DNA from 2 places in the Paraburkholderia sp. A1BS-2L genome. Region 2 is predicted to be linked to the other one. Evidence: riboswitches for the same ligand, from Rfam matches in the RefSeq annotation. Region 2 holds a riboswitch; the other holds the start of a gene.
What was found. A riboswitch is a leader RNA that binds a small molecule or an ion and turns the genes downstream of it on or off. The one in region 2 is predicted to bind glycine.
Positions count from the first base shown of each region.

Region 1: another riboswitch for glycine. It lies ahead of gcvT (glycine cleavage system aminomethyltransferase GcvT); the one in region 2 lies ahead of P5W98_RS15490 (D-amino acid dehydrogenase).

Region 1 covers NZ_CP120428.1:3,129,207-3,138,865, reverse strand. The annotation lists gene gcvP (aminomethyl-transferring glycine dehydrogenase) at 197-3,163, opposite strand; gene gcvH (glycine cleavage system protein GcvH) at 3,263-3,643, opposite strand; gene gcvT (glycine cleavage system aminomethyltransferase GcvT) at 3,723-4,841, opposite strand; glycine riboswitch at 4,931-5,074, opposite strand; glycine riboswitch at 5,123-5,238, opposite strand; gene P5W98_RS14340 (hypothetical protein) at 5,335-5,706, opposite strand; gene P5W98_RS14335 (oxidoreductase) at 5,888-6,937, opposite strand; gene P5W98_RS14330 (UvrD-helicase domain-containing protein) at 7,239-9,329, shown strand; gene P5W98_RS14325 (c-type cytochrome) at 9,463-9,659, opposite strand, start outside.
Region 2 covers NZ_CP120429.1:151,323-160,981, reverse strand. The annotation lists gene P5W98_RS15505 (aldehyde dehydrogenase family protein) at 1-1,417, opposite strand, end outside; gene speB (agmatinase) at 1,498-2,472, opposite strand; gene P5W98_RS15495 (LysR family transcriptional regulator) at 2,648-3,598, shown strand; gene P5W98_RS15490 (D-amino acid dehydrogenase) at 3,671-4,924, opposite strand; glycine riboswitch at 5,075-5,174, opposite strand; gene P5W98_RS15485 (ABC transporter ATP-binding protein) at 5,291-6,028, opposite strand; gene P5W98_RS15480 (taurine ABC transporter substrate-binding protein) at 6,081-7,100, opposite strand; gene P5W98_RS15475 (ABC transporter permease) at 7,125-7,979, opposite strand; gene P5W98_RS15470 (PLP-dependent aminotransferase family protein) at 8,460-9,659, shown strand, end outside.

The sequences.
Region 1 (9,659 bases), on a different replicon from region 2:
GGGGCATGCCCGGTCAAGGCCGTTCCCACCTTCCGCGCCATGCGCGACTCCCTGGTTCAAGGCTGACAGGTGTGTGATGTTAACGGTTTGGCGCGAGTTTGCGGGGGCAAATGTGCGGCGAGCAAAAACCGCCGCGGCTCCTCGCGGAGCGTGCGGCGGCTGCTGGTGTTGCATTGACTGAGCGATCGGGCGCGTTTTATTCGCCCTGGCCGGCGTTTTCGCTCGCATATTCGCTGATCGGCACGCACGAGCAGAACAGGTTGCGGTCGCCGTAGACGTTGTCGGCGCGGCCAACCGGCGGCCAGTACTTGCGCGCGACGAGCGACGCCACCGGATAGGCTGCCTGCTCGCGCGAGTAGCCGTGCTGCCACTCGTTGGCGACCACGACCGCTGCCGTATGCGGCGCGTGACGCAGCGGGTTGTCTTCCTTGTCCGCGCGGCCCTCTTCCACGGCGCGGATTTCCTCGCGGATTGCAACCATGGCGTCGATGAAGCGGTCGAGCTCTTCCTTCGACTCCGACTCGGTCGGCTCGACCATCAGCGTGCCCGGCACCGGGAAGCTCATGGTGGGCGCGTGGAAGCCGTAGTCCATCAGGCGCTTGGCGACGTCGTCCACGGTGATGCCGCTCGAATCCTTGACGGGGCGCAGATCGAGAATGCACTCGTGCGCGACCAGGCCGCCCGGGCCGCTGTAGAGCACCGGATAGTGCGGCGCGAGCTTCTTCGCGACGTAGTTCGCGTTGAGGATCGCCATTTCCGTTGCGGCGGTGAGGTTGGTCGCGCCCATCATCGCGATGTACATCCACGAGATCGGCAGGATCGAGGCCGAGCCGTAGGGCGCCGCGCTCACCGCGCCGATGCCGTTGCCCTGGTCGGTCGAGCGCTTGTAGCCCGAGGAAAGCTGGTTCGGCAGGAATTGCGCGAGGTGCGCGCCCACCGCCACTGGACCGACGCCGGGTCCGCCGCCGCCGTGCGGAATGCAGAAGGTCTTGTGCAGGTTCAGGTGCGAGACGTCGCCGCCGAACTGGCCGGGGGCCGCGAGGCCCACCATCGCGTTCATGTTCGCGCCGTCCACGTAGACCTGGCCGCCGTGCGCGTGCACGATCTCGCAGACTTCGCGCACGTTGCCTTCGAACACGCCGTGCGTCGACGGATACGTGATCATGATCGCCGCGAGCTTCGCAGCGTGCTGTTCGGCCTTGGCCTTGAGGTCGGCGAGATCGATGTTGCCCTGGGCGTCGCACGCGACCACCACGACCTGCATGCCGGCCATCTGCGCCGAAGCCGGATTGGTGCCGTGCGCCGAAGCGGGAATCAGGCAGACGTTGCGATGGCCTTCGCCGCGCGAAGCGTGGTACGCGTGGATGATGAGCAGGCCCGCGTACTCGCCCTGCGAGCCTGCGTTCGGCTGCAGCGAGACGGCGGCGTAGCCCGTGGCCGCCACCAGCATCTGCTCGAGCTGATCGACCATCTCGCGATAGCCGACGGTCTGCTCGGTGGGCGCGAACGGGTGGATGCGGCCGAACTCGGGCCACGTGACCGGCAGCATCTCCGAGGTGGCGTTGAGCTTCATCGTGCACGAGCCGAGCGGGATCATCGAGCGGTCGAGCGCGAGGTCCTTATCGGCGAGGCTGCGCAAATAGCGCAGCATTTCCGTTTCCGAATGATGGCAGTTGAAGATCGGATGCGTGAGGTACGTGCTCTCGCGCACGAGCGCGGCCGGGAACGTGGCCGCTTCCTGCGCCGCGAGTTGTGCGTCGAGCGCATCGACCGAGGGCGCTTCGTTTGCGAACGCGGCTTGCGCGAACACGGCGAGCAGATCGGCCAGATCGCCGCGCGTGGTGGTTTCGTCGACGGAAATGCCCACGCGCGTCTCGCTCACGCGGCGCAGGTTCATGCCGCGCGCGAGCGCCGCGTCGTGCAGCGCCTGGGTGCGCGCGCCTGCTTCGAACGTGAGCGTGTCGAAGAACGATTCGTTCACGAGCGTGTAGCCCAGTTGCTTGGCACCCGCCGCCAGAATGGCCGCGACGCGGTTCACGCGCTGCGCGATGCGTTTGAGGCCCTGCGGGCCGTGATAGACCGCGTACATGCTCGCCATGATCGCGAGCAGGGCCTGCGCCGTGCAGACGTTCGAAGTGGCCTTTTCACGGCGAATGTGTTGCTCGCGCGTTTGCAGCGCGAGGCGCAGCGCCGGGTTGCCCTGGGCGTCGACGGTCACGCCGACGAGACGGCCCGGCATCTGGCGCTTGAATTCGTCCTTCACCGCGAGATAGGCCGCGTGCGGGCCGCCGAAGCCCATCGGCACGCCAAAGCGCTGCGAGTTGCCCACGGCCACATCGGCGCCCCATTCGCCCGGCGGCGCGAGCACGGTGAGCGCGAGCAGGTCGGCGGCGGCGATGACCGAGCCGCCGGCTGCGTGGACGGCGGCGGCGAGTTCGCGGTAGTCGCGCACATCGCCGTTCACGCCAGGATACTGGAGCAGCACGCCGAACGCGCCTGCTTGCGCCGCCTCGGCGGCGGGACCGACCTTCACCTCGACGCCGATCGGCTTCGCACGCGTCTTCACCACTTCGATGGTTTGCGGCAGCACGTCGTCGGCGACGAAGAACACGTTCGACTTCGACTTGCCCACGCGCTGCACGAGCGTCATCGCTTCGGCGGCGGCGGTGGCCTCGTCGAGCAGCGACGCGTTCGAGATCGCGAGGCCCGTCAAGTCGACGATCATTTGCTGGAAGTTCAGCAGGGCTTCGAGGCGGCCCTGCGAGATTTCCGGCTGGTACGGCGTGTAGGCCGTGTACCAGGCCGGGTTTTCGAGCACGTTGCGCAGGATCACGGCCGGCGTGTGCGTGTCGTAGTAGCCCTGCCCGATATAGGAGCGGAACACCTGGTTCTTGTCCGCGAGCGCGCGCAGCGCGGCAAGCGCTTCGGCTTCCGAGCGCGGCTGCGAGAACGGCCCGAGCGGCAGCGTCTCGTTGCGGCGGATCTTCGCCGGAATCACCGCATCGATCAGCGCGTCGCGCGAGGCGAAGCCGAGCGCGTCGAGCATCGCCTGCTGGTCGGCCGAATCGGGGCCGATGTGGCGGGCGGCGAAAGCGTCATGCGCTTCGAGCGCAGCAAGCGAGAGCGGGGAGTTCATCAGACGATCCGGGTGTTCGAGCTTCATGGGGGTTCCGGGTTTTACTACCGGCACGGGCGGCGCGGGTTGAAGTGCGCGCCGTCCGCGCCGTTACGGTTAAGACAGGGTTGCCTGCTGAATGGCCGATCAGGCGCCGATGGCCTTTTCGTACGCAGCAGCGTCGATCAGCGCGTCGAGCTTGGCGTCGGCGGCCGGCTTGATCTTGAAGAGCCATGACTCGTACGGGGCGCCGTTCACCTGGTCCGGGGTGTCGACCAGCGCCGAGTTCGATTCGATGATCTCACCCGCGACCGGTGCGTAGATGTCCGAGGCGGCCTTGACCGACTCGATCACGGCAACCGCGTCGCCGGCGGTGACGGCGCGGCCCGCATCAGGCAGTTCGAGGAAGACGATGTCGCCGAGGGCTTCCTGCGCGTGGTCGGTGATGCCGACGGTCAGCGTGCCGTCGGCTTCGGTGCGGATCCATTCGTGCGATTCGGTGTATTTCAGATCGGCCGGGATGCTCATGGTTGCTCCAGTGCGTGGTTCGTTATGGCTTGAAAGAGGGGGGGCGTGCGTGGCGCGGATCCTCGCGGATCGCCTTGGCTCAAGCGGCGAGCACCTTGCCGTTGCGCACGAAGGGCAGTTTTACCACGCTTGCGGGCAGGGCCTTATCGCGGATCAACACCTGCACGACGTCGCCCGGCTGCACGCCCTGGGGCACGCGCGCGAAGGCGATCGATTCCTGCATCGTCGGCGAGAAGGTGCCGCTCGTGATTTCACCTTCGCCCTGCGGCGTGACGACTTTCTGGTGCGCGCGCAGCACACCGCCGGCCTTGCCGTTTTCCTTTTGCAGGATCAGGCCGACGAAGGCCATGCGCGAGCCGTTGGCTTCGAGCACGGGGCGGCCGACGAAGTCGCGCGGCTCCTTCATGTCGACGGTCCAGGCAAGGCCCGCGTCGAGCGGCGAGACGGTGTCGTCCATGTCCTGGCCGTAGAGATTCATGCCCGCTTCGAGGCGCAGCGTGTCGCGCGCGCCGAGGCCGCAGGGCTTCACGCCCTGGCGCTGCAGGGCATCCCAGAACTCGCCTACGGCGGCGGCGGGCAGCACGACTTCGAAGCCGTCCTCACCGGTGTAACCGGTGCGAGCGATCATCAATTCGCCGAACGGCGAGGCTTCGATCTTCGCGGCGTTGAAGGGCTTGAGCAGTTCGGTGGCGCTGCGCGAGGCGGGCGCGACTTGCCAGACCTTTTCGCGTGCGTTCGGGCCCTGCACGGCGACGATCGCGAGATCGCGGCGCGGCGTGACGGTGAGGCCGAAGCCGCCTTCGGCGTTGAGCTTCTCGAACCAGGCGATGTCTTTTTCGGCGGTGCCCGCGTTGACCACGGTGCGGAACGTATCTTCAGCAAAGTAATAGACGATCAGGTCGTCGATCACGCCGCCTTCGGGGTTCAGCATGCACGAGTAGAGCGCCTTGCCCGGCGTGACGAGCTTGGCCACGTTGTTGGCGAGCGCGCGGGCGAAGAACTCGCGCGTCTTCGCGCCCGAGAAGTCGACGACGCACATGTGCGAGACGTCGAACATGCCGGCATCGGTGCGCACGGCGCGATGCTCGTCGATCTGCGAGCCGTAGTTGACGGGCATGTCCCAGCCGCCGAAGTCGACCATGCGGGCATTGAGCGCGCGATGCGAGTCGTTCAGCGGGGTGCGTTTGAGTTCGGTCATGGGGCCTCAGGCGGTCACGAAAAATCGCGCGAAAACGAAAAAGGCCATGCAGGAAACGCCACAGGCCCAATGCCTGGGGTCGGTTCTTGCATGGCCCCTCTGTCCTCGATACCTGAGAGATTGCGCCGTGCTTGATGGTGCTCGATGGCGCGCGCCCCTTCGGTGGGCAGCCTGAACGCCAGGAGTTACGATCCTCCGCCGCCGTTCTACTGCCGCTCTCCAGAGTTGCGGATTCGAAATTCACGCGCTGCGCTGGAAGGCGAGCGGGCGATTCGAAGGTCCGGCGCGCACGGTCCTTTTGCCTGAGAGTTTGTGGGTTGCCCCTTCGGCGGCGCCGCGCATTGCACCCGCTCGATGGCAGGGTGCGACAAACGGCGCGCTCTCCCGGCGCGCGCAGCGATTGTGCGCGACGCTTGGGCGGTGTGTCAATGCGGAAAAAATCGGGGCAGGCGGCGCGCGGCTGGCTGCACAGCGCGTCGCCTGAGGTGCCGGGTTACTCACCGATCGCGCGCGCCGCCGTATCCAGCTCCTGGTTCAGCACGTGTTGCTCGTCGGCGGAGATGCCGCCGCCGTGCTGGCTGGCCATGTCGTGCGCTTCGCCGCGGATCGTGTCGAGGCGGTGATGGAGCGCAGCCCCCTGGGGCGGCGGATAGTAGCCCTGATTCACGCGCATATCGATGCGGCGGCCCAGATTGTCGAGGCGTCCGTCGATCTGATGCAGGCGCTCCACGGCCACATCATGCGGGCTCGGGCCGGGATTCGGGGCCACCACCACGGTGGGGCGCGGGGCGGACTGGTTGACCACGCACGCAGCGAGCGTCGAGATGAGCGCGCCGGCGGCGGCGTAGCGGATGGCACGGTTCAAACGGGTCATTGAGACTCTCCTTGTTTGCAGCTTCTCGTCGTCGTTGCTGCATTTTTTTGCGTCGTACGTCCGCAAACGTGCCGCGCGCGCCGCCCGATGACCCGGGTGCGGCGCGCACTTGTAACGATTTGTTCAGACCTTTCAGCCGCGTCGGTGAAATGCAAGCTGCGAGGCGGGCGGCTCAAGCTGCACGCGTGAACGCAATCGTGCGGCCTTCGGCAGCGCTTTGCGTGGCGATCTCGATGATGCTCATCACGTCAATGGCATCCTGCGGGCTCACCGGGAATGGCTCGCCATCGCGGATCGCGGCCGCGAGCGCGCGATAGAGATCGGCGTAATTGCCGGCGGCGTTGGGCGCGGTGCGCTCGGCTTCCGTGCCATCGTCGGCCAGTGTGTGCAGGCGGCCCGCTTCGTTGCCTTCGCCGAAACCGGGCTGGCCCGGACGCAGCCCCGCCTTCAATTGATCTTCCTGCGTATCGAGCCCGTTCTTCAGGTAGCTGCCGCGCGTGCCATGAATCACGAAGCGCGGCGCGAACGCGGCCAGCGCGCTCGCGTGGAGCACGGCGTCATGGCCGGGGTAGCGCAGCACGAGATGCGCGTAGTCGGGCGCGCTGGCATTGTCGCGGCGCGCGTGGACGAACGCCGTGACTGCCTCGGGCGCACCGAACAGCGCGAGCGCCTGGTCGATCAGATGCGGCCCGAGGTCGTAGAGCAGGCCGCCGCCGCGCGTGGCGTCCTCGCGCCAGCGCTGGCGCACCTGCGGGCGGAAGCGGTCGAAATGCGATTCGAAGTGCGTGACGCGCCCCAGCGCGCCGTTCGCGAGCAGCTCGCGCACGGTGAGGAAGTCGCCGTCCCAGCGGCGGTTGTGGAACGGCGCGAACACGAGGCCACGCTGCTTCGCGATGGCCGCGAGCGTGCGCGCCTCTTCAGCGCTGAGCGTGACCGGCTTGTCGACGAGCACATGCTTGCCGCGCTCCAGCGTGCGGCGCGCGAGCTCGTAGTGCGTGTCGTTGGGCGTGGCGATCACTACGCATTCGATGGCGTCGAGCGAGAGCAGGGCGTCTAAGTCCGGGACGATCGCGGCGTCCGGGTAGTCGGCCTGCGCGTGCTCGGCCCGGCTCGTCGCGATGACGGCAAGCGTGGCGGCGCCGCTATGGGCGATCACGGGAGCGTGGAAGGTCTGGCCGGCGAAGCCGTAGCCCATCAGGCCGATTTGCAGGGGGGCAGTCATGAAGCGCGTCCTCTTTCCAGCAATGAAGCGGCGCGGCGCGAGCCGTCGCCGGGGGTGGCGGGAGCCCGTCATTGTGGCACGCGTAGCAGGGGCGACGCGTGAACGGCATCGGGGCCGCATCGATGTGAAGCCGCCTCGTGTTAACATCGCACCTCTCGCGTGAGAGGCCGCAGCGCTGTTGCGCGCGCCTCGCGCCATGCCGTGCCGGCCGCCGCGCTTTAAAGCCCTTGGGGCCTGAAGCCGCAGCGCCACGAAACGCACGCCTCCCAGCCGTACCACCTGTTTTTCCAATCCAGCAACGATGTCCGCAGGCCTGAATCCCGCCCAAAGCGAAGCGGTGCGCTATCTCGACGGTCCCTGTCTCGTGCTCGCCGGCGCGGGCAGCGGCAAGACGCGTGTGATCACGCAGAAAATCGCGCATCTGATCGAAGCGAAAGGCTTCGAGCCGCGCCATATCGCGGCCGTCACCTTCACCAACAAGGCCGCCGCCGAAATGCGCGAGCGCGTGGGCAAGCTGCTCGAAGGCAAGACGCTCACCACGCCCGGCAAGGAAGGCCGCAAGGTGCCGACCAACCAGTTGACGGTTTGCACGTTCCACTCGCTGGGCGTGCAGATCCTGCGCCAGGAAGCCGAGCACCTGGGCCTGAAGCCCCAGTTCTCCATCATGGACTCCGACGACTGCTTCTCCATGATTCAGGAGCAGGTGGGCTCGACGGATAAAGGCTTCATCCGCAAGATCCAGTCGATCATCTCGCTGTGGAAGAACGGCCTCGTGATGCCCGAGGAGGCGCTCGCCACCGCGTCGAACGAAGACGAGCACCAGGCCGCGATTGTCTACCGCAACTACGTGGCGACGCTGCACGCCTACCAGGCCGTCGATTTCGACGACCTGATCCGCCTGCCCACCGAGCTCTTCGCCAGCAACGAGCCGGTGCGCGAGCGCTGGCAAAACAAGCTGCGCTATCTGCTGATCGACGAGTACCAGGATACCAACACCTGCCAGTACGAGTTGCTCAAGCTGCTGGCGGGTCCGCGCGCCGCGTTCACGGCGGTGGGCGACGACGATCAGGCGATCTACGGCTGGCGCGGCGCGACGATCGAAAATCTCGCGCAGCTCGGCAAGGACTATCCGAAGCTGCACGTGGTCAAGCTCGAGCAGAACTACCGCTCGACGGTGCGCATTCTCACGGCGGCGAACAACGTCATTGCGAACAACCCTAAGCTGTTCGAAAAGAAGCTCTGGTCCGAGCACGGCATGGGCGACACCATCACGGTCACGCCCTGCAACGACGAAGAGCACGAAGCGGAATCGGTGGTGTTCCGCCTCTCCGCGCACAAGTTCGAGCGCCGCGCGCAGTTCCGCGACTACGCGATTCTTTATCGCGGCAACTTCCAGGCGCGCATCTTCGAACAGGTGCTGCGCCGCGAGCGCATTCCCTACGTGCTCTCGGGCGGGCAGTCGTTTTTCGACAAGGCGGAGATCAAGGACATCTGCGCGTACCTGCGCCTGATTGCCAACCACGACGACGATCCCGCGTTCATCCGCGCGATCACCACGCCGCGCCGCGGCGTGGGCAACACCACGCTCGAAGCGCTTGGCTCGTTCGCGGGGCAGGCGAAGGTTTCGTTGTTCGAGGCCGTCTACATGGGCGGCATCGAAGCGCGGCTTTCGGCGCGCCAGGTCGAGCCGATGCGCGTGTTCTGCGACTTCATGCAACGCCTCGCCGAGCGCGCGCATAAAGATCCGGCGACGGTCGTGCTCGACGACCTCATGGACGCGATCCACTACGAAGCGTATCTCTACGACGCGTTCGACGAGCGCCAGGCGCAGTCGAAGTGGCAGAACGTGCTCGAATTCCTCGAATGGCTCAAGCGCAAGGGCACGAAACCCGAACAGCAGATCGGCGAGGACAGCGAAGCCACCGGTTATGACAACACCGACGGTCTGGCCGACACTGGCAAGAACCTGATGGGCCTGATCCAGACCGTGGCGCTGATGTCGATGCTCGAAGGCAAGGAGGAAGACCCGGACGCGGTGCGCCTGTCGACCGTGCACGCGTCGAAGGGGCTCGAGTATCCGCATGTGTTCCTGGTGGGCGTGGAAGAGGGGATCATGCCGCACCGTGGCGGCTCCGAGGACGACGTGATCGACGACGCGCGCATCGAGGAAGAGCGCCGGCTCATGTACGTGGCGATCACGCGCGCGCAGCGCAGCCTGCATCTGAACTGGTGCAAGAAGCGCAAGCGGGCGCGCGAGACCGTGGTGTGCGAGGCGTCGCGCTTCATCCCCGAGATGGGACTCGACGACGCGCCGCCGCCCACCGCGGAAGAAGCGCCGATGTCGCCGAAGGACCGGCTCGCGAGCCTGAAGGCGTTGCTGCAGAAGGGCTGAGGGCGCGGGCTTCTTCGGCTGCGGGCGTGAAATGAAAAGGGCTGCATCGCATGCGATGCAGCCCTTTGTCGTTGTGCGCCATGCGGCTTGCGCCGCGTGCTGTCGTTGCGGCGGCATTCAGGCGACGACGCGCTTACTTTGCCGCGCTCACCATATAGTCGACGGCGGCCTTCACGTCGGCGTCGGAGGCGCTCGAACCGCCCTTGGGCGGCATCTGGCCCTTGCCGTGCAGCGCGTAGTTGTAGATCTTGTCCATCGGATCTTTCAGGCGCGGCGCCCAGTCGTCCTTGTTGCCGAACTTCGGCGCGCCGAGCACGCCAGCTGCGTGGC
Region 2 (9,659 bases):
CGCCGAACGGCATCGCCGGATCGATCGTGCTGTGCGCGTTCACGTAGACGCTGCCCGCGCGCAGCTTCGGCACCAGCGCATGCACGCGGTTCAGATCCCGCGAATAGATCGCGGCGGCGAGTCCATAGGGCGTGTCGTTGGCGAGCGCAATCGCCTCGTTCACATCGTCGAACGGCGCGCTCACGAGCACGGGGCCGAAGATTTCTTCCTTCACGATGCGCATGTCCGGTCGGCAATGCGCGAATATCGTGGGCTGAACGAAATAACCCGAGCCTTCCACGTTGCGCCCGCCATACACCAGTTCCGCTCCTTCGCGCCGGCCGGTTTCGATCCAGGACGTCACGCGCGCCTTTTGCTGCGCCGAAACCAGCGGGCTGATGAAGCAATCGCGATCGAGGCCCGGCGCAATCTTGAGCGTGCGCGTGTAGTCGATCAGCGCGGCGAGAAAGCGCTCGTGCACGCCGCGCTGCACGTAGAGGCGGCTGCCCGCGTCGCACACCTGCCCCGAGTTGAAGAACATGCCGTTGGCCACCGCGCGCGCGGCGGCCTCGATGTCCGCGTCGTCGAGCACGAGCACCGGGGACTTGCCGCCCAGCTCCAGCGTGACGCGCTTGACGCCGTCGACCGCCGCGCTGCCGACGCCGCGCCCCACCGCCGTGGAGCCGGTGAACGTCACTTTGTCGATGCCGGGATGGCGCGCCATTGCCGCGCCGATCACGGTGCCGCGCCCGGTCACCACGTTCACCACGCCATCGGGAATGCCGGCTTCCTGCACGAGTTGCGCGAAGCGCAAGGTCGAGAGCGAAGTCAGCTCCGCGGGCTTGATCACAGCCGTGCAGCCCACCGCGAGCGCCGCGGCCAGCTTCCACGCCAGGGTTTGCAGCGGAAAATTCCACGGCACGATGATGCCGACCACGCCCACCGGCTCCTTGCGCGTATAGGCCAGATAGTGGCCGGGCAGCGAAGGCTCGACGGTGCGGCCGTGCAGCTTGGAAGCCCAGCCCGCGAAATAGCGCCAGGTGTCGATGGTGCCCTGGATGTCCACGTCGCGCGCATTCGCGACCGACTTGCCGACGTCGATGGACTCGATCTCGGCGAGCTCGTCGGCGTGGGCCTCGATGAGATCGGCGAGGCGGTGCAGCAGGCGCTCGCGTTCGAGCGGCTTCAGACGCCGCCAGGCGCCGCAGTCGAACTGCGCGCGTGCCGCAGCGACCGCGCGATCGAGGTCGCCGGTCGTGGCGAGCGGAATCTGCGTGATGACGCCTTCGGTGGAGGGCTCGACCACGTCGAGCATCTCGCCCGCGCCGCCCGCCACGAACGCCCCGCCGATCAGCATGCGCTGCGGCTGCTCGAGAAAGCGCCGCGTCTCCTCGCGCACGCCGAACTGCTCCAGATAGTTTCGTACGATGGATTCCAAGGTTGTCTCCTGATCTCGCGCGCCGTCGTGCCCTCGCTGCGCGCGTGTTGACGTTGGGTGCCGCTATCCGCAGGGAGGCCTCAGCGCGGCCGCTGGCTGCGCGCGTGAAAAATGAAGCCGATGGAATTCAGCAGCAACTGCGCCGCGAGAATCGGCGTGACGCCCGCCGGATCGTATGCCGGGGCCACCTCGACGAGGTCCATGCCCACGACGTTGCCGTGACTGCGGCGGGCCAGCCCCTGGATGATTTCGAGCACCTCGTAGTAGGTGAAGCCGCCGTGGCTCGGCGTGCCCGTGCCCGGCGCGATGGACGGATCGAAGCCGTCGATGTCGATCGTGATGTAGTAGGCGCGGCCCTCGGGAATGCGTTCGAGGACGCCTTGCGTGCCGAGCCGGCGCACGTCGCGCACGGACAGAATGTCCGAGCCCGCTGCGCGCGCCGCATCGTAGTCGCTGCGGTTCGACGAAGAAACGTTGCGGATGCCGAGTTGCGTCATGCCGCTGATATGCTGCATTTCCGAGGCGCGCCGCAGCGGATTGCCGTGCCCGTAGCGCACGCCATGGCGCTCGTCGACGAAATCCAGATGCGCGTCGAAGTGCACGATGTGGATGGGACCGCGGCCCTCGAACGCCTGAATCACCGGTGCGTGAATCGAATGATCGCCGCCCAGCGTGATGGGCATCGCGCCGTTCGCGAGGATCTTGCGCACGGCGCTTTCGATGTTGGCGTTGCTCGCCGCCATGTCGGTGTGGACAATGTCGGCGTCGCCTACGTCCACCATGCGGACTTGATCGCGCGTCAGATAGAGCGCGTCGTCTTCGTGGTCGTATGCGCCCGCATGGCCGAACGAGAACAGCGTGGATGCCTCGCGGATGCTGCGCGGCCCGAAGCGCGCGCCCGAGCGCCATTGCGTGCCCATGTCGTTGGGGGCGCCAAGAATTGCCACATCGGCGTCGATGCGGTCCCAGTCGAGGCAGACCGGCGATTTCGCGAAAGTGCAATGTCCCACGAACGGCAAGTCCAGCCGTCCGCTTTCGTACGTATTGCCCGGCATGAGTGTCTCCGTGTGTGATCCGCTGGCTGATCCAGTCAGTAATCGGTGAACGACCCGGTTTCTGCCGGGCCGCCGCTTTGAGACACTATGTGCGCATTATTTTTGACCAAAAATCCCGGGTATCAGATGTTCATATCGGAATATCCGAAGCAAGCGATTATGGAGAACGCGGGCAATGATGCAACTGCAGGACGTCGATCTCAAACTGCTCAGGGTTTTCATGCATGTCGTGCGCTGCGGCGGCTTCTCCGCGGCCCAGGCGACCCTGAACGTGAGCCAGTCGACCATCAGCGAGCAGATGACCACGCTGGAAACGCGCCTCGGTCTCAAGCTGTGCGAGCGCGGCCGCGGCGGCTTCCGCCTGACCGAGCACGGTCTTGCCACCTATGAGGCGGCCCAGCGACTGCAGGTGGCCGTCGAGGCGTTCTGCATGGACACGGACGCGCTCAAGCAACATATCGCCGGCAGGCTCTATCTGGGCATCATCGACAACACGGTGACGGACCTCGCCTCGCCGCTGCCGCGGGCCTTGCAGAAGTTCGTCTCGCGGGGCGACGACGTGCATGTCGACGTCTACGTCGGCACGCCGGCGGAACTCGAAGAGCGCGTGCTCGACGGCCGGCTCCACGTCGCGATCGGCCACTTCCCGATTCACGTGCCGGGGCTCGCCTACACCGAGCTCTATCTCGAGCCCGATGGGCTCTATTGCGGCAAGGGCAATCCGCTCTTTGCCGGGGCACGGGAAAACGGCATTCAGATCGAAGCCATTGCCACGAGCCGCATCGCCGCGCGCGGCTACCTGCAGCAGCACGACCTGAAGATGCTGAGTGCGAGCAAGGCTGCGGCGACCGTCGACAACGTCGAGGCGCAGGCGATCCTGATTCTCTCGGGCGCATATATAGGATTCCTTCCAAATCACTACGCGGCGCGCTGGGTCGAGCGCGACGAGATGCGGCGCATCGGCCCGGAGCAGTTCGGCATGCAGTCGCCCTTTTGCGCGGCGACGCGCCGGGCCTCTGCCGTACCTTCGATTTTGCAGGCCTTCATGGTGGACCTGCACGAAGTCTGGGTGCATGAACACGCGGACCAGCACGCGGACGAAAAGCCGCCCGCGCGCCGCAAATAGCCGCGCCGCCCGCGTGCTTGCGCGGGCGGCCATGAGGTGCTGCGGTCAAGTCAAGCGACGATGCCGCGACGCTCAGGCGGTCGCCAAGCGAACGCCCTGGGCACTGCCCGCCATGCCCTCGATCAGCGCGGCGACGTTCTCCGCCGTTGCCGCCGACAACGTCCAGCCGAGGTGCCCGTGCCCGGTGTTGTAGAACACGCCCGGCATGCGTCCCCGGCCGACCTTCGGCAGCATGCTCGGCAACATGGGCCGCAGTCCGGCCCACGGGATCACGCGCGAGGTGCTGACCTGCGGGAACAGGCGCCGCGTCCACTCGACGAGCGGCGCGACGCGGTCGGCGCGAATGTCCCGGTTAAGGCCGTTGATCTCGGCCGTGCCGGCCACGCGGAAGCGCTCGGCGCCCAGCCGGCTTGTGACGATCTTGGCGCTCTCGTCGAGCAGGCTGACCCATGGCGCCGCACGCTGGCTCGTCTCGTCGTCGAGGCATACGGTGATCGAATAGCCCTTCACCGGATACACGTTCACGCGGTCGCCCAGCATCGACGCGAATGCGCGGCTGTTGACGCCCGCGCAAACGACGATGCGCTCGAACCTCGCGTGGTGAGCGGCGCCCTGCTGCGTCGCCGATACCGTAAAGACACCGTCCGAATCGCGCCGGATCGCCGTGATCTGCGTGTCGTGGCGAAACTCCACGCCGTGCCGCACGCACGCTTGCGTCAGGCCGCGCGTGAACTTGTGGATGTCGCCGGTCGAATCGGAGGGCGTGAAGAAGCCGCCGTAAAACGCGCCCTCCAGCGTGGGCTCGATCTGGCGGATCTCGGCTGCGGTCACCGGCCTGCGGTCGAGACCGCCTTCGGTCAAGATGGCGTTGACCTTCGATGAAGCGTCGAAGCTCTTGCGGTCCCGGAAGATGTGCAGGATGCCGCGCTGTTCCAGGTCGAATTCGATCCCCTCCTTGCGCGCGGTCTCGAACAGGTGTTCGCGGGCCGCGATGGCAAGGCGCACGGTTTCGAGCGTGTTTGCCCGATAGTTCGGAATCTGCCGCAGGAACTCGGCCATCCACGAATATTTGTGCCAGCCCGGCAGCGGGTTTACGAGCAGCGGCGCGTCGCGCGTGAGCATCCAGCGCAGGCCTTTGAGAACGGTGGCGGCGCTGTTCCAGACTTCGGCGTTGCATGCGGAGAGTTGGCCGCCGTTCGCGAACGAAGTCTCCATCGCGCTATAGCGATGGCGTTCGAGCACGGTAACGCGAAAACCGCGCTTGGCGAGGGCGTAAGCGGTCGTGACGCCGGTAATCCCGGCGCCAATAATGGCGATTCGTGACATGACATGGTCCAGATTAGATTGAGCACTTGTCGTTTCCGACACCTGTGCCCCATCTGTCCATGTACCTGAGAGTTTCTTTCCGCGCCGGCGCTGGACGCGCCGGCGCGGAAATCTCCTTCGGTGGGCGCGTTCGCGCCGCTCTCCAGATGTTCTTGCTGCAGGGTCCTTGTGCCTGAGAGTTTCCGGGGCGGTTGCTCCGTCGGCGCCGTCAGGTGCTTTCGCAGTGACGGTCTCTCCCGCTGCAGCGTGTCGAACAGCGCAACGATAGCGGGCCGTTATTGCGCTTGCAAGCGATTTTTCGCTGGCACGCTGCTCATGGGCCGTTGACCGCCGCGCTCGGGGAGCGCATGCATCAATGCGCAAGAATCAATGCGCGAGAATGCCCATCGCCGTCTTCTTCAATTCCAGAAAATGCGGCTCGAACGCGACCTCCGGCGTGCGCGGGCGGTCCAGCTCGATGGGCACGTCGAGTGCCACCCGCCCAGGACGCGCCGAAAGCACCACGAGCCGCGTGCCGAGAAAGATCGCTTCGTCGATGTCATGGGTGATGAACACGATCGTGCAATGAAGCTTCTCCCATAGCTCGGTCAAGAACGTCTGCATGGAATGGCGCGTCTGCGCATCGAGTGCGCCGAAGGGCTCGTCCATCAGCAGCACCTTCGGCTTCATGACGAGCGCCCGCGCGATCGCCACGCGCTGCTGCATGCCGCCCGACAACTCGTAGGGCTTATGTTTGGCGAACGATTCCAGGCCGATGATGCGCAGGATCTCCGCGGAATCCTTGCGCCGTTGCTCTTTGGGAACCCCGTGCAGCGAAGGACCGAACTCGATGTTTTCTTCCACGCTGAGCCACGGAAACAAGCCGGCCTGCTGGAACACCACGACACGGTCGGCGCCGGGCTGTTCCTTGACCTCGCCATCGATATAGATGTTGCCCCGCGAGGGCGACGTCAGACCGGCGAGCAGGTGCAGCAAGGTCGTCTTTCCGCAGCCGGAAGAGCCGAGCACGGTGATGAATTCGCCGCCCCGGAACTGCAGATTGATGTTTTCCAGTGCCGTGGTGGCGCCGAAAGTCTTGTACAGGGAATCGATGACGATGTTCAAGTTCGTCTCCTGTTCGACGGTCAGACCGTCAATGGATCAATGCGCGAATGAGTCAATGCGCCAACGCTTTCGAATACTGCGGCGCGACGTTCGCGTCGAAGTTCGCCGGCACCGACGGGATACGCCCGATCTGGTTGAGCACCTTGGCGGTATTCACCAGCGTCTGGTACGTCGCGGAGGTTTTGACGCCGGCGTCGAGGCCCATCACCTTGGGCGTGGTCTGGTCGGCACCGGAAAAGAGCTCGTAACCGGCGAGCTCGCTCGTCGCAACCGGCACGGTCACGCCGGTGGCCTTCGCCATCTCGGCGATCGCCTGGTCGCGATTCTTCATCGTCACCTGATAGCCCGCGTCGAGCGCCTTGACGAAGCCGGTCACCAGGTCCGGATGCGCTTTCGCCCATTCCGCGTTGGCGATGCACACGTTGTAGCTGGAAGCTTCGCGCGGCAGGTCGCCGTCGGTCTTGATGGCCTTGCCGCCGGCTGCGCGCAGCGCGCTGAAGACCGGATCCCAGACGATCGCCGCGTCGATCGCGCCGGTCACCCACGAGGTGCGCATCTGCGGCGGCGCCATGTTGACCTGCGTGACCGACTCATACGGCACGTGCGCTTGCGCCAGGAAGGTCGCCAGTTCGAAGGAAGCCTGCGAGCCGGCCACGATCGCGATCTTCTTGCCTTTGAGCCCCGCCACGTCGTGGATGCCGCTATCGGGCTTGACCACGATGCCGGCCGCATTGGTATAGCGCTCCTGGTTGTACACGATGGCCATCGGCAAGCCCTGGGCGATGGCGGTGACGAGCGGCGGCACGCCAAGCCCGCACATGAACGTGAGGCTGTTCGACGCCAGCGCGCTCATGGCTGCCGGGCCCGAGCTGAAGAGCTTGTACTCGACATTGGCGTTCATATGCTTTTCGAACAGATGCTCGGCCATCGACACCATGTACGGATCGGCGCCGTTGTCCTCGTAGCCGATGATGACTTCGGGCTTGCCCTGCGAGTAAGCCGCGCCGGGCACCAGGCAGCTGCTGGCAAGCAGGGCCGCGCTCACGCCAAAGATCCATTGCATCTTTTTCATTTTTCGTCTCCTCGGATGACCCGATCAGTTATGTCCGCGCCAGGGAACGACTATGTTTTCGATCTTGCGAATCGCCAGCTCCATGGCATACCCGATCAACCCGATGATCACGATGCCGACGATCACGATGGCAACCTGCAAGGCTTGTCCTGCGAACTGCACGAGCCAACCCAGCCCGCTGCTCGCCGCGATCAGTTCCGCGGCCACGAGACAGGTCCACGCCACGCCGATGCCCACACGCATCGCGGTGAAGATTTCCGGCATGGCCGAGGGCAGCACGACCTTGCGGAAGATTTGCGCGTTGGTCGCGCCGAGCGTGCGCGCCACCGAGATGCGCAGCGCCGGCGTGCTTTTCACGCCCGACATGGTGCCGATGATGATGACCGGAATGGTGCCGACCAGAATGAGAATGGCCTTGGGCAATTCGCCGATGCCGAACCACACCACCAGCAGCGGGATATAGGCAAGCGGCGGAACCGGCCGGATGAACTGCAGCAGCGGGTCGATGATGTCGAATACGATCTTGTTTCGCGACATCAGCAGGCCAACGGGAACGCCGATCACAATCGCGCCGACAAAACCCACAACGATGCGCAAGCAACTAACCAGGATGTCGCTGATGAGCGACTGTCCGCCGTAGCCGTTATGGATGATGTCGACGAAGGCTTGCCACACCGCCACCGGCGAAGGGAGCGCAAAGGACGGAAAAATGCCTGCTTTCGATACCGCCTGCCAAAGCACGACGCAGATCGCGAGAACGGCGGTCGTCAGCCACCAGGAATTGAACTTGCCGTGGCCGCGGCGTATCTTGATCACCGGCTCGATTGGCGAGTCGACGGGATGCTTCATCATTTTCGTCAGTCTGGGTAAGGCTTTCACCGCCGTCTCCTCAAGTTGAAATGCAATGAGCTCGCCGCGGAACGCTTTTATGTTTCACCACGCTTGTTGTTAGCGTCTCGCCCGTTGAACCAAGGATTCTCAATCAATAAAACGGCGGGTAGTACCACGCGGGAAGATCCGATGGAGCCAGTGCCAGATGAGCCTGGCACCATGGATTCCTTCGATGATTCGGACGGCGTGCGCAAACCGCGCGCCCGCTCGCCGTTCTGCGCTCGCGCTGCGTCGCAGCAGCGGCAAGCGCTCGCCCGCACCCGTGAGGGTTCTCCCGAAGGCCGGTGAGGCAGGTTCATCGCGAACCGTCGCTCCGAAATTCACCTAATCGACTCGGGAGGCCCCTATTGAATATTGTGGGCCGATAATGGCCGAATGTCAGGTCGATTTATCGGCTTTGCAAACCGGCGATCGAACTTTCGGACTTTCACCGCCCTCTCACCGCCCTCACCCATCACAGGAGCAAGCATGCCGACCCGCACCCCGTCCGCCCTTTGGGCCCAGCAGTTCCGACGGTCACCGGAGTCGAAAACAAGTCTGCAGCACCAGATTCGCGAGATGCTGGTGGCCTCCATCCTCGACGGACAACTGCCGCCCGACGCCGCGCTGCCGTCGAGCCGCGAACTGGCCGAGCAGCTTGGCGTCGCCCGCAACACTGTCGTGCTCGCCTATCAGATGCTCGTCGAGGAAGGCTATCTGGTCTCGCGCGAGCGCAGCGGCCACTTCGTCAACCCCGCCATGCTGGAAGGCCTGCACGGCGTGACGGTGCAAAAGCAGGCTCAGGAGCGCGTGCAGCAGCGGGAGCAGCAGCGCGCGGATCAAGCCGTCGCGGCCGAGCCGCATGGCGCGGCGTCGCCCTTCGCACCGGTCTGGAAATCGCGCATCCAGCGCCCGCCCTCGGCCCAGCGCAACATCGTCAAACCCGCCAATTGGCAGAACTATGCATATCCGTTCATTTACGGGCAGTTCGATCAATCGCTGTTTCCCACCAACGACTGGCGCGAGTGCTGCCTGAAGGCGCTATCGATCATGGAGATCCGCAACTGGGCGCCCGACCTGATCGAACGCGACGACGAGTCGTTGATCCAGCAGATCCGCACCCGTGTGCTGCCGCGGCGCGGCGTGTTCGCGATGCCCGACGAAATCATCATTACGAATGGCTGCCAGCAGGCGCTCTACCTCGTCGCCGATTTGCTGTTCGGGAAAAACACCACGGTCGGCTTCGAGAATCCGGGATATCCCGATGCCCGCAACATCTTCGTGAACCGCAAGGCGAATCTGCTCGAACTGCCGATAGACGCCGAAGGGATCGATCCGGTGCGCCTCGCCGACTCGCTCGCGCGCTGCGATTACGTGTTCGTGACGCCGAGCCACCAGTGCCCGACCACAGCCACCATGCCCATCGAGCGCCGCCGCGCGCTGCTCGAGCTCGCCCAGCAGCACGACTTCGTCATCATCGAAGACGACTACGAGAGCGAGAACACCTTCTCCGGCACGCCGCATCCGGCCTTGAAGAGCCTCGACACGGCGGATCGCGTGATCTACGTCGGCAGCCTTTCGAAGACCTTCGCGCCCGGCCTGCGTCTGGGCTACGTGGTCGGCCCGCCCGAGCTCGTGCGCGAGCTGCGCGCGCTGCGCCGCCTGATGGTGCGTCACCCGGTGGCCTAT